2 regions of the Zhihengliuella flava genome follow, and region 1 is predicted to be linked to the other one. Evidence: riboswitches for the same ligand, from Rfam matches in the RefSeq annotation. Region 1 holds a riboswitch; the other holds the start of a gene.

Region 1 (7,058 bases):
CGTTCTTGGTGGCCGCGGTGGCGATGCGCGGCATCCGCGAGGGTAAGGATCAGGACCTGAACGCGGCAGATATGCGGCAGTAGAGCCCTCCGCGGCGCCGGTCACCTCGGGGTGGCCGGCGCCGCGTTGCGTTCCTTCTCGGCCCCGGTGGCCACGCAGAAATCGATAAACGCCGAGAGGCGATGACTCTGGCGGTGCGCCGGCGAGGTGGCCACGCAGATGTCGCTGTGGCCCACCTCTCCCTCGATCTCCACCACGGCGAGGGGCAGCCCGTCGTAGCTCACATTCACTGGTGGGCGTTGGACCAAGACGGTGTAGCCGAGCCCGCGAGCCACCATCCCGCGTACCGCCTCGAAGCTGCTGGATTTCCACTTCACCTGCGGATCGAGGCCGGACATGCGCAGGTTCACCAGCTGGTTGTCGCGAACCGTCGGGAGGTCGAGCTGCACAAAGTCTTCCTCGGCCAAATCGCTCAGCTTCACGCTGCCGCGGTTGGCTAGGGGGTGCTCTGCCGCCACCAGCACGTAGGGGCGGCCCGTCATGATCTGCGTTGATTCGACGTCTGGCAAGAGGTGGCGGGTGTGCGTGAGCACGGCGTCGATGTACCCGTCCAGCATCCGCTTCTGCAGCGCGGCGCCGTCTCCTTCAATGATCTCGACGTCCAGCCCGGGGTGGGGGCGGATGAAGCGCTCGCCGATCACGGGAAGCCAGAAGGCGGACAGGCTGGTGTAGCACCCAATGACGAGCGGGCCACTCAGCTCGTTCTGCCGCTCGCTCGCCGACGTTTGGACATCCTCGGCATGGCGGATCAGTGACCGGGCATCCTGCAGGAACCGCTGGCCCATCGCTGTCAGCACCACCCCGCGTGCGCGATGACGCACCACCAGTTGAGCGCCGACCTCCCGCTCCAGCTCGGAGAGGGCTTGCGAGATCGCGGCTTGGGAGATGTGACAGGTCACCGCCGCTCCGGAGAGCGAGCCCGCGTCGGCAATCGCAATGAAGTACTGCAGCTGCTTCAGGGTGTATCTGATCACACGCCCAGCTTAAGCTCCGCGGCCGCAGTTCGCCGTTGGGCGAAGAACGCCATTTCCTGCCGAGCGGACTCCAAGAAGGCGTCGAGCATGGCCTCGCGTTCGTCCTCCGTGGCTTGCCGGGCCGCGCGCTGGGTGATGTCGATGGCCCGGCGTGTGGCGGCGTCGAACTCGGGGGAGGAGTACATCCCTAACCAGTCCGCGTACGGGTGGTCGGGGTGATGCGCTGCGGCCAAGCGTGTGCCGATGTCCTGATAGAGCCAATAGCAGGGCAGCACGGCGGCGGCGATCTGGGCGTAGGAGCCGGTGGCCGTGGCCGCCAGCAGGTGGTTGAGGTAGGACCGGGTCTCGGGAGAGATGGCGTCGGCGGTCGGGTTGCCGCCGTCTGCCAGCCGGCTCTGATGGAGCTCCATCTCGACGGCGAGGCACTCGTGGGCGCTGTTGGCCCAGAATTCCTGCTCGTCAAGGGTCGGTGCCAGCTGCGCGGCCCGGGCCAGGGCCTTGGAATACGTGGTGAGGTAGATCGAGTCTTGGGCCAGGTAGTGCTCAAAGTCGGCCCGGTCCAGCGTTCCATCGGCGAGCTGCCGGACAAACCACACGTCGTCAATGTCCGCCCGCAGCTGGCCGATGAGCTCCCACCAGTGGTCCAGCTCGGCGCGCGGGTCCGGTAGGGACTCGCCGGACCAGAGCTGCCCCAGGTGATGGACCGGCCCGCGCCCACCGCCGACCGTGAGGTCATCCGCAGCGCGCAGCGCACCGGTCAGCCAGCGCTTGGCGAGCTGCAGCGCGCCGGCCCAGTCGCCGTGGCGGGCATACAGCGTGGCGAGCGCCGAGGAGAAGGAGCATCCCGTCCCATGCGTATTCGCGGTTTCGACGCGCTCGCCGGACAGTTCAAGCACGACGCCGTCCGGGCCCACCAGAGCATCCGGGCACCCGCCCGCGCCATCTCCTTCGGGCAGGTGTCCACCCTTGGCGAGCACTAGCGTGCCGTGTTCCGCGGCGAGGCGACGGGCTTGATCCAGCGCGGCGTCCCACGTGGTGGCGGTGTCCTCGCCCAGCAGGACGGCCAGCTCCGGCAGGTTGGGGGTGATCACGGCCGCAACGGGCAGTAGCGTCCGGAGGGCGGCGACAGCGTCGTCTTCGGTGAGGCGATCGCCGCTAGAGGCCACCATGACGGGATCGAGGACGACGGCGGGGCACGGATTGGCGCGCAGCCAGGCCGAGACGGCGGCGATGGTGGCCGCGTCCGGCAGCATGCCGATCTTCACGGCGTCGATGCGCACATCGGCTGTCAGGGCGTCGAGCTGGTGAGTGAGGAACTCGGCCGGCGGTGTGTGCACCGCTAAGACGCCACGGGTGTTTTGCGCGGTCAGCGCGGTGAGCGCGGCCATCCCGTAGCCGCCGCACGCGGCGATCGATTTGAGGTCGGCCTGAATGCCGGCGCCGCCGGACGGATCGGAGCCGGCGATGGACAGAATATTGGGGGTTCCGGCGCGTTGGCGCGCGGGAACGGTAGGCGTCATGGAATCCATGAAGCGACATCCCTCCGCTAGTACGAACTAGATCAGGTGTGTGCGGGTGTTCTCTCAGCCCCTCGCGGGGGGCACCCCGTGCCACTCGGTGGCTCTACCCTATGCGCTGGCGTGCCTGCGGTCACATTCAGTGCTGGTGTGTGACCGGTTGGCGCAAGATGGTGCGGAGCCGTTCTGGAGGGACCCGGCGGGGATCGGAGAGGTAAACCTCGTGGTGGCGCCCCGTCATGCGCAGGCCCTGGTCCGGGATGAATTCGTGGTGCAGGCGCGCCAATGTGGCCGCTTCGTCGTCGTACGGGCCCACGTGGAGCGTTTGCACGCAGTCTCCTTCCGTGAGGGTCTCCAGCCTGATCTCGCCCATGCGCTCCAGCGCGGCTTGGACCATCCCCCGTTTCGCGGCGGCGCGCGTCCGGGCGCGCGCCGCGGCCGCGTTCACGAGGTCGTGATCTATCCACTCTGGCACCATGAGCAGCAGGGTCCACTTCCACGCGGACTTGTCCCGTGCAGTGGTAAAGGAGTCCATGCTGTCCGCCCACCACAGGCCCTCTAGGGGAGGGACCACGTAATCCCGTCCCAACTCCTCTTTGCTGGCAAATTTCACGGCGTAGCCGGTCGGGTACAGTGCGGCCAGCGATGCCGCGTACAGCGGCGAGGTGTTGGGGTCCCCATGGCCGTCCAGCATGAGGTACCGCATCGCGGGAACCTCGAGGCGTTCAAACCTCCCGCGGGGCGCCCGGTAGGCGTCGATGGTCTTCTTGAAATCGATCTTGGTCACGAGGTCAGTCTTCACCGGGCGCAGGGTGCTCGCAATGGCAACATCTCCCGCGTGTGGATAAGTACTGATCTTCGATTTTATCCACACAAGACCTTTAGGAATTCGAAAGTATGTTCTAAACTTAAGGCATGCACCAAGATTCGATGCCGCGGTTTCAGCTGGGCAGTCATGTGGTGGGCGTCGCCCCCGTGGCCGCCTCGGCTCCGGCCGAGGGCACCGCTGATCGTCCGGCGGGCATCGCGGCCGTCCGGACCATAGCGTCGGGTGCGTCGGGGCGTGAGGTGGTGGAGTTCGCTGAGCGGCTCCGTTCGTTTGCTGAGGCCCTGTTTTATGTCGGTGTGATGCGCCTTGGCGAGGCGACGGAGGCCGCGCTTGCTCCCCACTTGGCAGACGTGGCTGCGTCCTCGCCGGGGATGGCGGCCTCGGTCAGCGCAGGGTCCTTGCCAACGCACGCCGCGCAGGAGGTCCTTGCCCAAGAGGTGGCTTCACTTCGGGGTATCGCACGCATGACGGCCGCACACGAGGTTCACCGGGCCCGTGCGGCGGTACTCGATGCGCCCGAGTTGTTGGAAGTCCTCGCGCGAGGCGAGGCCGGCGTCCGGCATATTCAGGAAATCGTGGATCTGAGCTTGCGAATCGAACCCACGGACGTTCCAGCTCCCGAAACAAAGGACCCGGCCGCCGATGAAGCGCATGAGCGGGCGCTTCGCCAAGCGGATCGTGAATGCAGTGAGCGCCGTCGACGCTTCGGCCGTGACACGCTGCGGGCGTGCTCGGGGAAGACGCCGGGCCAGGTGCGCCGGCAGGGGCGGCGGCGCCTCGAGCAGGACCTTCCGGCGGCTTTCGAGTCCCGGCACCAGAACGCGCGGGCCGGCCGCTCCGTGGGAGTTCACGAGGCCGAGGACGGCATGTCCTACCTGACCGCCTACCTCCCCACCACCGCGGCCGAGGCCATCGAGCGCCGGCTCACGGAGTACGCGCGGGCCATCAAGCACCCGGCCGCGGAGAACTTGGACCGGCCGGTGGATCTCTTCGCTGCGCACAGCGCATCCGCGTGGGCCGGTGCCCGGGATGAGTCGCGCACTCTGGCGCAGATCCGCGCCGATGCACTCGTCGACATGCTCCTCTCCGGACCCGAGGCCGCGGGCCTGGCGAACGTGAAACCCCATATCACCGTCACCGTTCCGGCACCCTTGCTGCTCGGCCTGGGTGTCAGCCTGCCAGGCGAAGGGCGTGCGGGTGAGGCACCGTCGGAGAACTTTTCAGGGGGCGGAGTTTCGGCAGCTGCGGGGATGGACCCCGAGGCGTTGGGGGTCATCGCCGGACTCTTCACGGCGTCCGGCACAGCGGAAGCGGAACGGTTCGGCTCAGTCAGCCTGACCGATCTGCGGGCCCTCCTTCCGCAGGCCAGCTCGTGGACGCGCATCATCACGGACCCGTGGACCGGTGCCGTGACCCACTGCGAGCCGCGGGTCTACCAGCCTCCCGCCGCGCTCAGACGCGCGATTGCGTTGCGGGATAGAACTTGCCGGATCCCCGGCTGTAGCCGGCGGGCCAGCGATTGCGAGCCGGACCACGTCATCGAATACCAGCACGGCGGGCACACGCGCCTCGATAATCTGGTGAGCCTCTGCAAGCGCTGCCACCGGCTGAAGTCGTGGGGCCTCTTGACCCTCGAACTGTCCGAGGACGGCGTGTTGGACGTCGAAACGTTCTGGGGAACGCGGCGGATGACTCTGCCCGATGCGCCGTGGGATGTGGGCACACACCGACGGAAAGACCCTCGGCACCTGATCCGCGCCAGAACGGTGCAGGTCCCCGGCCTCCAAGACGGCCATCTTCCGGGCGCCGATCTGCTCCTGCATGGACCCGGCATTCTGGACGGACCGCCGCACTGGCTTGCCCCTCCCCAGCGCCGAACGTTGAGCGGACAGCTAGCCCCGGGTGGCCAGCCCAGCCCGGGCGAGGAGCAGGGCGACCAGCTCGCGCTCCAGCGGCTGGAACGCGGCCTTCGCGGCGAGCTCGGACCGCCCTTCTGACCTCGGCCGGAAGGTCCGCGGGGGCACGCTCGCCGTCCGTCCGCGTAGTAAGTTGGCGGCATGACTGCTGCAGCCTCACGCCCCGTCGCCCTCATCACCGGAGCCAGCCGTGGCATCGGCGCCGCCATCGCCCGTGAACTCGCGGAAACCCACCACCTGCTGATCGGTGGGCGGGACGAAGCGGCCGTCAACGCCGTCGTCGACTCGCTGCCGTCCGCCGAAGCGTGGATCTGCGAATTGACCGGCGAACTCGCGCCGCTGCCCGAGAAGCTTGACGTCCTCGTCCACTCGGCTGGGCTGGAGTCGTTCGGACGGCTGGATGAACTCGACCTGGAGCACTGGCGCAAGGTGTTTGAGCTCAATGTCTTCGCTGTGGCCGAGCTGACGCGCCAGGCCCTGCCCGCCCTGCGTCAGGCCAAGGGCCTGGTCATCGCCATCAACTCCGGCGCGGGCCACTCGGCCGGACCGGGATTCTCCGTCTACGCCGGCAGCAAGTTCGCCCTCCGCGCCCTCACCGACTCCCTGCGCGAGGAAGAGCGGGATCACGGTGTCCGCGTCTCGAGCGTTCACCCTGGCCGTGTGAACACCGCGATGCAGGAACGACTCGTCGCCGCGTACGGGCAGGAGTACAACACCGACTACTACCTGGCCCCGGAAGACATCGCCGCCACGGTCCGCACGGTCGTCGACATGCCCGCACGCGGCGCCGTCGAAGAAGTCTCCGTCCGACCCACTCTCCGCAAGTAGGCCATGGGCCCAGTTCCCGTCATCGTGCTCACCGGCTACCTAGGTGCCGGCAAAACCACGTTCCTGAACCAGCTGCTGCGCCATCCGGGCGCTCGGATCGGCGTGATCGTCAACGATTTCGGCGACATCAACGTCGACGCCGGGTTGGTCTCCGGGCAGGTTGACCGCGCGGCCTCGATCGCCGGTGGCTGCCTCTGCTGCATCGAGGACGTCAGTGAACTCGACGGCGCGCTCGAACAACTCTCTGCGCCCCGGCTAGCCCTCGACGCCATCATCGTCGAGGCCAGCGGCCTGGCGGACCCGGTGGCGTTGGCCCAGATCATTCGCGATCACGCGCCCGCCCGCACCCGGCTGGCCGCCCTCGTGGACGTCGTGGACGCGGTCGAGCACTTTCGCACGGTGGACGACGGCGGCCTGCCGCCCCTGCGCTACCAAGTGGCCTCCCTCGTGGTGGTCAACAAACTGGACCGGGTCCCGGAGAAGGAGCGGGACGGCGTCGTCGCCCGGGTGCGCGAGCGGGTCCGCGAACGCAACGGACGCGCCGAGGTGATCGGCGCCGTCGGAGGCCGCATTGACCCGGCCCTACTCTTCGACGTCGCGCAGCCCGACGAGGACCCCGACCAGCTTCCGCTGCGCCAACTGCTGCTCGACGCGGCCTCCTCCGCCGCGCACGGCACGGCCGGCGACCACGTGCACGCCCACTCAGCGAGCGTGGCTACCACGGGGCCGGTGGACCCGGACCGGGTCCTCACCTTCTTGGAGCGGCCCATCGCCGGCGCGTACCGCCTCAAGGGGCACTTTGCTGTGCTGGACGGGACGAAACGGCGCGGATTTACCGCCCACGCCGTCGGTGGCTACCTTCACCTCACCGAGGGGCGGGCGCCCGCCGAGAACGTCCTCGTCGCCATCGGCGTGGACCTGGATCCGCAAGCCG
Region 2 (7,058 bases), 580 kb from region 1:
CGTCACCTCCACGGTGTTCGACGTGGGCGTGTACCTCATCGTGATTGGCCTGGCCCTCGACGTGATCCGCAGCTTGGGGTCGGAGATTGACGAACGGGCCGAGGAGCGCAATATCACCGAGGCGCATGACCACGTCGCCGGATCCGAGGAAGGGGTGGCCTCATGAGTATCAACGTGCTGCTGCTGCTCGTCATGGCCGTGCTCTTCGCCACCGGTATTTACCTCCTGCTGGAGCGCAGCCTGACGCGCGTGCTCTTGGGCATTCTGTTGATCAGCAATGCTGTGAACCTGCTGATCCTCATTGCGAGCGGGCCCGCGGGGCTCGCCCCGCTCTATGACAAGAGTATTCCGGCTGAGGAATATGCCGATCCACTCCCGCAGGCTTTAGTGCTCACGGCCATCGTCATTACGTTCGCCGTCACGGCGTTCATGCTGGCGCTCATTTACCGCTCGTGGGTCATTGCCAAGCGTGATGAAGTCCTCGACGACCCGGAGGACCGCCGCGTCGCCGAGCAGGACTCCTACGACGTGGAAGAGGACTCGGAGATCGCCGCGGATTCGTCAGAATTTGAACCCGCTGATTCGGCCCCCACCGGGCCGGACGTGGACCGGAAGGGGGCCAAGCCATGATGTCATCGCTGCTGGCTTTCTTCGCTTCGGTTGCTCCGACAGCGGTGGCGCTACCCATCTTTGGTGCCGCGATCGCGTTTGTGCTGCGGCAAAGTCCGCGCGCCCAGCGGATCGTCACCATCAGCACGTTGAGCCTGACGCTGATGTTCGAGGTCGGCCTGCTAGGTTCGGCCCTCACGCACGGCGCCCAAGCCGTGCAACTGGGGGCGTGGCCGGCGCCCTTTGGCATTTCCCTCGTGGTGGACGAGTTTTCCGCGCTCATGCTGGTGGTGTCCTCCGCCGTTTCCCTGGCCGTTCTGGTCTACGCCACCGCGCAGGGCACCGCGGATGGGGACGAGGACGGTCCGATCTCGATCTTCCACCCCACCTATCTGGTGTTGGTCGCGGGCATCTCCAACGCGTTTCTCGCCGGGGACCTCTTCAACCTGTTCGTCAGCTTTGAGATCCTGCTGACCGCGTCCTACGTGTTGCTCACGCTAGGCAGCACGGCCCCACGGATCCGCGCCGGTATCACCTACGTGGTGGTCTCCGTCGTCTCCTCGTTGTTGTTCCTCATCGCCATTGGCATGATCTACGCCGCCACGGGAACCGTGAACATGGCGGACCTTGCCCTGAAGCTCGGTGAGCTGGCGCCCGGATTGCAGATGGTCCTGCACCTCATGCTCCTCGTCGCCTTCGGCATCAAGGCCGCCGTCTTCCCCCTGTCCTTCTGGTTGCCGGACTCCTATCCCACCGCCCCGGCGCCCGTGACCGCCGTGTTCGCGGGGCTGCTCACCAAGGTGGGCGTCTACGCCATGGTGCGCACCGAGACGCTGCTGTTCCCCGGCGACCGCATCAATACTGTGCTCATGGTGGTCGCCCTGCTCACCATGATCGTTGGGATTCTTGGCGCGCTCGCCCAGCAAGACATCAAGCGTCTACTCTCCTTCACCCTGACCAGCCATATCGGGTACATGGTGTTCGGCCTCGCCGTCGGCAACGTCGTCGCGCTCGGGGCGACGGTGTACTACGTCATCCACCACATCGTGGTTCAGACCTCCTTGTTCTTGGTGACCGGTCTGATCGAGCGCCGTGCGGGCAGTTCGAACGTGGACCGGCTCGGATCGCTCGCCAAGCTGTCTCCGCTGCTCGCGGTCCTCTATTTCGTCCCCGCCATGAACTTGGCCGGCATCCCGCCGTTTTCCGGGTTCCTCGGGAAGCTGGGGCTCATCCAAGGGGGCGTGGACTTGGGGACGCCGCTGGCCTGGGTGCTGCTGGCCGGGGCCATGGTGACGTCGTTGCTGACGCTGTTGGCCGTGGCTCGCGTCTGGAACCGCGCGTTCTGGCGGCGGGCGCAGGACGCGGAGGACCCGCATCCGCACCTGCTCGATTCGCTCGCCGAGAAAGATGCGACGACGGCGGTGGCCACCCGGCGTCGGACCCTGCCGGCCATGATGGTCGGCGCGACGACGGCGCTGGTGCTCCTCGGGGTGGCCCTCACCGTTGCCGCTGGCCCCCTCTTCGCCATCGCCGATCAGGCGGCGCTCAATATGTATGAGCGCGTGCCGTACATTGAGGCCGTCTTGGGCCCAGAGGCGTTCGACGGGTACCAGCCCAACCCGGGCGCCCCGGCCTTCGTGGGAGAGGATCAGTGATGCCGCCCCTGCCCGCGAATCCCGCACAGCGGGGCCGCCGCTGGCGGCACCTGCGCGCGCTGGCGCGCCGCCGCCGTCGCCGCTTCCTGGTGGAACTGCCCCTACTGATCGGCATGACGGCCCTGTGGGGCGCGCTGTGGATCGATTTCAGCGCCGGGAACCTCATCTTTGGATTCTTGATCTCCCTGGTCATCGTGTCCGCGTTCCGGTTGCCGCCGGTGCACCTCTCCGGCCGCTTCAACCTCTGGCACGCGCTGGTGTTTGTGGTGCGCTTCCTCGGCGAGGTGGTGGTGGCCAGCTTTGTGGTCCTCTACCTTTCGGTGGTGCGCGGACCGCGCGTGCGCTCGGCCATTGTGGGCGTTCCGCTGCGCAGCCACGACGACCTCGTGGTGACGCTGACCGGCCACACCCTGAGCCTCATCCCCGGCTCGGTGGTGGTGGAAGTGGACCGCCGGTCCGCCACGTTGTACATGCACGTGCTCAACGTGGAAACGAAGCAGGACGCGGAGGCCTTCCGTGAATCGGCGCGTGCCACCGAGGCGCGCCTGCTGCGCGTCATGGGCACTCGCGACGAGGTCGAGGCGCTGGCGAGGGAGGAGAGCTCATGCTAGAAGTCGCCGCGTGGATTGCCGGCATCCTGCTGGGTCTGGCCACGGTGCTGGTCATCATCCGCATCATGCGCGGGCCCTCCATTTTGGAACGGGCGATCGCCATGGACGTGCTGCTGGCCATCATCATCGCGGCCCTGTGCATCGACATGGCGGTGGGTCAGCACACCAACCACTTGGCGTTTGTGGTCGTGGCCTGCGTGCTGGGATTCATCGGGTCCGTGACCATTTCGCGGTACGTCACGGATCGGAGGAACTCATGAGCGCTGAACCCCTGACGTGGGACCTGATTCGCGACGCGGTGACCGCGGTCTGCCTAGTGGTGGGCGCGCTCATGTCCTTTGCTGCTGCCCTCGGCATGCTCCGGTTCCCCGACCTGCTCTCCCGCATGCATGCGGCCACGAAGCCGCAGGTGCTGGGCCTCTTGCTGCTCCTCATCGCGGTGGGGCTCCAGATCGGCAGTTGGGCCGTGGTGCCCCTGCTGGTCTTCGCCTGGCTGCTGCAGCTCGTGACGGCGCCCGTCAGTGCACACATGGTCTCGCGAGCCGGCTATCGCACCCGTCACCTGCGGCGGGACACGCTGCAGCGGGACGATCTAGACGCCGTCGTGCGGGCCCACACCGAGAAGTCCGACTGACTAGATCTCGTCCGCGGTGCGCTTGAAGTAGTTGATGGCGCCGGTGGTGCCACGCTCGGTGAGGACCTGAATCACCGAGGCGACCACGGAGGAAGCCACGGCGAATCCGAGGGCCTGACGCAGGCTGGCCTCATTCTGGGCTTCCTTGTCCCCGGGCTTCGGCGGCTTTTGGCCCGTGACCTTCAGCCAGACGGCGTCCAAAATCTTGGCCCCGGCAAAGCCGGCCCCGAACGATACCGCGGTCCCGAGCAGCTTCAGCATCAGATTCACGTCAATCTCTCTTCCCTATGGAGCGCGATTACCTGCCCAGCATAACGCGGCGTTACACTACCAACACATCACAACGACAGGGGAGCGTCGGCCACGGCTGGACGCTGAGAGTGCGCAGCAGCGCAGACCCTCGAACCTGCTCCGGTTAGCACCGGCGAAGGGAGTCGAGTTCTCTTGGGGCGCACGCGCCCTCCCCTCCTTGCATTCGAGGAGGACTTCATGGCTAAAACCACCACGTGGCGGGTCGCGGACATCGTGATTGCCGCCGTCATCGCCGTCGCGTCCGGCGTCATCTTTTGGGCCTGGAACATGACCTACGCCGGGCTGGAATTTCTCTGGGCCGCCTTCCCGCCCGCGTCCGGTCTGGTGGTCGGCATGTGGCTGTTCCCGGGTGTCTTGGGCGCCTTGATCATCCGCAAACCCGGCGCGGCGCTCTTCTGCGAGGTGATCGCGGCCGTCATCTCCGCGTTTCTTGGCTCCCAGTGGGGCGTGACCGTGCTGCTTTCCGGGCTCATTCAGGGCCTTGGCGCCGAGCTGGTGTTTGCCTCATTCCGGTATCGGCGCTTCGGCCTCTGGGTCGCCACGCTCGCCGGCGGCGCTGCAGGCCTGTTCGGCACGTTCAATGACGCCTTCATCATGGCGTGGTTCCCCGAGTACACGCTAGCCATGAAGCTGATCTACATGGGCTGCGGCGTGGTGTCCGGCCTGCTCATTGCGGGTGCGCTGAGCTGGGTGCTCACGCGGGCGATCGCGAAGACCGGCGCCCTGTCCTCGCTGGCCTCCCGCAAGGCCGGTAGCGAACCGGTCAACGCCTGAGATGACCGTCGAGTCACCCGCCATGACCGCCGGCGCGCGGATCGTCGCTGACGCGTGGCGGTTTCAGCACGCGGACCGCTCCGCGCCGGCGGTCTCTGGGCTTGACTTAAGCCTCCGCCCTGGCGAACGCGTCCTGCTGGTGGGCCCCTCCGGCGCGGGAAAGTCCACCCTGCTGCACGCGCTGGCGGGCGTGCTGCACGACGACGATTCTTCCTCGGCGGGCCGCCTCACCATCGACGGCGTGTCGGCGGGCACCGTGCCCGGCGTCGTGGGACTCATGCAGCAGGACCCCGAAACGCAAGTGGTGCAGGCCACGGTGGGAGATGACGTGGCGTTTGGGTGTGAGAACCTCTCCGTCCCGCGGGAGGAGATCGGCCCGCGCGTCGACGCGGCGCTGGAGGCGGTGGGGCTTGACGTGCCGCTGACGGGGTCAACCTCGGCCCTGTCCGGCGGGCAGAAGCAGCGCCTGGCGCTGGCCGGGCTGCTGGCCATGCGCCCCCGCGTGTTGTTGCTGGACGAGCCGACGGCCAATCTGGATCCGGCCGGCGTGACGGAGGTGCGGGACGCCGTCGTCTCCGCGCTCGATGCAACGGGAGCGACGGCCGTGATCGTCGAGCACCGGCTCGCCGCGTGGGCGCCGCACGTGGACCGCGTGCTGGTGCTGGAACCCGGCGGAGGGATCATTGCCGACGGGACGCCAGCCGCGCTGTTTGCCCCCGGCCCCCTCCGGGAGCGCCTCACCGCCGCCGGCGTGTGGGTCCCGGGCCACGTTCCCCAGCTGCCCGCGGCAGCCGCGGCACGCCCCACCTCCCCGGGCACGACGGCGCCGCGCCTGCAGGCGAGCCACCTGGCCGTGGGCCGGGGCAAGCCGGGCAAAAGCCAACCCACGCTGGACGCGGTGAGCCTGGAACTCGACCCGGGAGAGGCCCTGTGCATCACGGGCGCGAACGGAGCGGGCAAGTCCACTCTGGCGCTGACGCTGGGCGGGCTGCTGCCGGAACACGGCGGAGAGATCACCTACCGAAACGCCACCACGACGGGCGACATCCCGGAGCGCGGCGCCTCGGACCGCCCAGCAGGCCGCGAGTTCTCCCGCCCGTATTTATGGCGCGCCGGGGAGCTGGTGGGCCGGATCGGTTCGGTCTTCCAAGAGCCGGAGCACCAGTTCGTCACGCAGTCCGTGCGCGCCGAGCTCGACTACGGGCAGCGCCACGCCCGGGACGACGCGGGGCAGCCGGCGTTTTCCGAGGAGGAGATCGAGGCGCGCACCGACGAGCTGTTGGCGCGGCTGCGGCTGAGCGATCTGGCCGAGGCCAACCCCTTCACGCTCTCCGGGGGAGAGAAGCGGCGGCTCTCGGTGGCCGCGGTGCTCGCGGCCCGGCCGAGCGTGCTGATTCTGGACGAGCCGACGTTCGGGCAGGACGCCAACACGTGGGCCGAGCTCGCCGCCCTGCTGCGGGACGAATTGCACGCGGGCGCCAGCGTCCTAGCGGTCACGCACGACGAGCATTTCGCCGCGGCCATCGGTGCCGCGCAGGCGGACGTGGCCGGGCTCGCCGGTGGTAACGCCGCTGACCATCACGACTCTGGCAAGACGACGACAGGCGCCGCGGTGACGCCGTCGTCCCCCTCGGGCGGTCGGCTCACGCTGGAGCCGAGCGAGCGCTCCGCCGCCAGTTTCATGGGCCGGGCCAACCCGTTGGCCAAGCTGGCCGCGCTGATCTGCGTGACGGTGCCGCTGGTGGTCTCGATGGACTTCGTGAGCTCGGCGGTGGTGGTTGCGGCGACGCTGTCCGTGCTGCCCTTGTCCGGCCTGCGGATCAGCGACTTCCTGCTGCGGGCGTGGCCGCTGCTCGTGGCCGCCCTGTTTGCCGCGTGGGGGACCACGCTGGTGGGGGAGACCTCGGGATCGATGCTGGTGGACTGGGGCCCCCTCACCATCTCCACGGGCTCGCTGGAGGCGGGGTTGGCGACGGGCACGCGTATCTTCGCCGTCGCACTGCCAGCGGTGGTGATGATCTCCAGCACCAACCCCACGGACTTGGCCAACGCGCTGGCCCAGCGTGCGCACCTACCGCACCGGTTTGTGCTCGGGGCGCTCGCCGGCATGCGGCTGGTCGGGCTACTGGCGGAGGAGTGGCACGTGCTGTCCATGGCGCGGCGGGCCCGCGGGGTCGGGTCCCACGGCAGCTTGCGGCAGCGAGTCCTAGCGAACGCCGGGCAGGCGTTCTCGTTGATCGTGCAGGCGATCCGCCGGGCCTCGCGGTTGGCCATGAGTATGGAGGCGAAGGGCTTCGGCGGGCCGGAGCGCTCGTGGTGGCGGGCCTCGGTGTTCAGGCGGCGCGACGCCGTCATCCTGGCGGGTGGCCTGCTGGTGGGGGCGGTGGCCGTCGCCGCGGCGTTGGCCGCGGGAACCTGGAACGTCGTCTGGAGTAGTTGAGCCGAACCCGGCGGTCAGCTGAC

What was found. A riboswitch is a leader RNA that binds a small molecule or an ion and turns the genes downstream of it on or off. The one in region 1 is predicted to bind thiamine pyrophosphate.
Region 2: linked by a shared signal. The riboswitch ahead of IW252_RS05015 (ECF transporter S component) and the one ahead of thiD (bifunctional hydroxymethylpyrimidine kinase/phosphomethylpyrimidine kinase) in region 1 are both predicted to bind thiamine pyrophosphate.

Annotation. Positions count from the first base shown of each region.
Region 1 is NZ_JADOTZ010000001.1:1,661,468-1,668,525, forward strand. It holds gene IW252_RS07685 (MFS transporter) at 1-83, shown strand, start outside; gene IW252_RS07690 (LysR family transcriptional regulator) at 102-1,034, opposite strand; gene thiD (bifunctional hydroxymethylpyrimidine kinase/phosphomethylpyrimidine kinase) at 1,031-2,563, opposite strand; TPP riboswitch at 2,556-2,652, opposite strand; gene IW252_RS07700 (GyrI-like domain-containing protein) at 2,691-3,338, opposite strand; gene IW252_RS07705 (HNH endonuclease signature motif containing protein) at 3,467-5,377, shown strand; gene IW252_RS07710 (SDR family oxidoreductase) at 5,438-6,124, shown strand; gene IW252_RS07715 (CobW family GTP-binding protein) at 6,128-7,058, shown strand, end outside.
Region 2 is NZ_JADOTZ010000001.1:1,083,280-1,090,337, reverse strand. It holds gene IW252_RS05050 (Na+/H+ antiporter subunit A) at 1-166, shown strand, start outside; gene IW252_RS05045 (Na(+)/H(+) antiporter subunit C) at 163-630, shown strand; gene IW252_RS05040 (Na+/H+ antiporter subunit D) at 627-2,264, shown strand; gene IW252_RS05035 (Na+/H+ antiporter subunit E) at 2,264-2,875, shown strand; gene IW252_RS05030 (monovalent cation/H+ antiporter complex subunit F) at 2,869-3,135, shown strand; gene mnhG (monovalent cation/H(+) antiporter subunit G) at 3,132-3,509, shown strand; gene IW252_RS05020 (DUF4235 domain-containing protein) at 3,510-3,770, opposite strand; TPP riboswitch at 3,848-3,959, shown strand; gene IW252_RS05015 (ECF transporter S component) at 3,999-4,595, shown strand; gene IW252_RS13705 (ATP-binding cassette domain-containing protein) at 4,597-7,035, shown strand; gene IW252_RS05005 (aminodeoxychorismate lyase) at 7,050-7,058, opposite strand, start outside.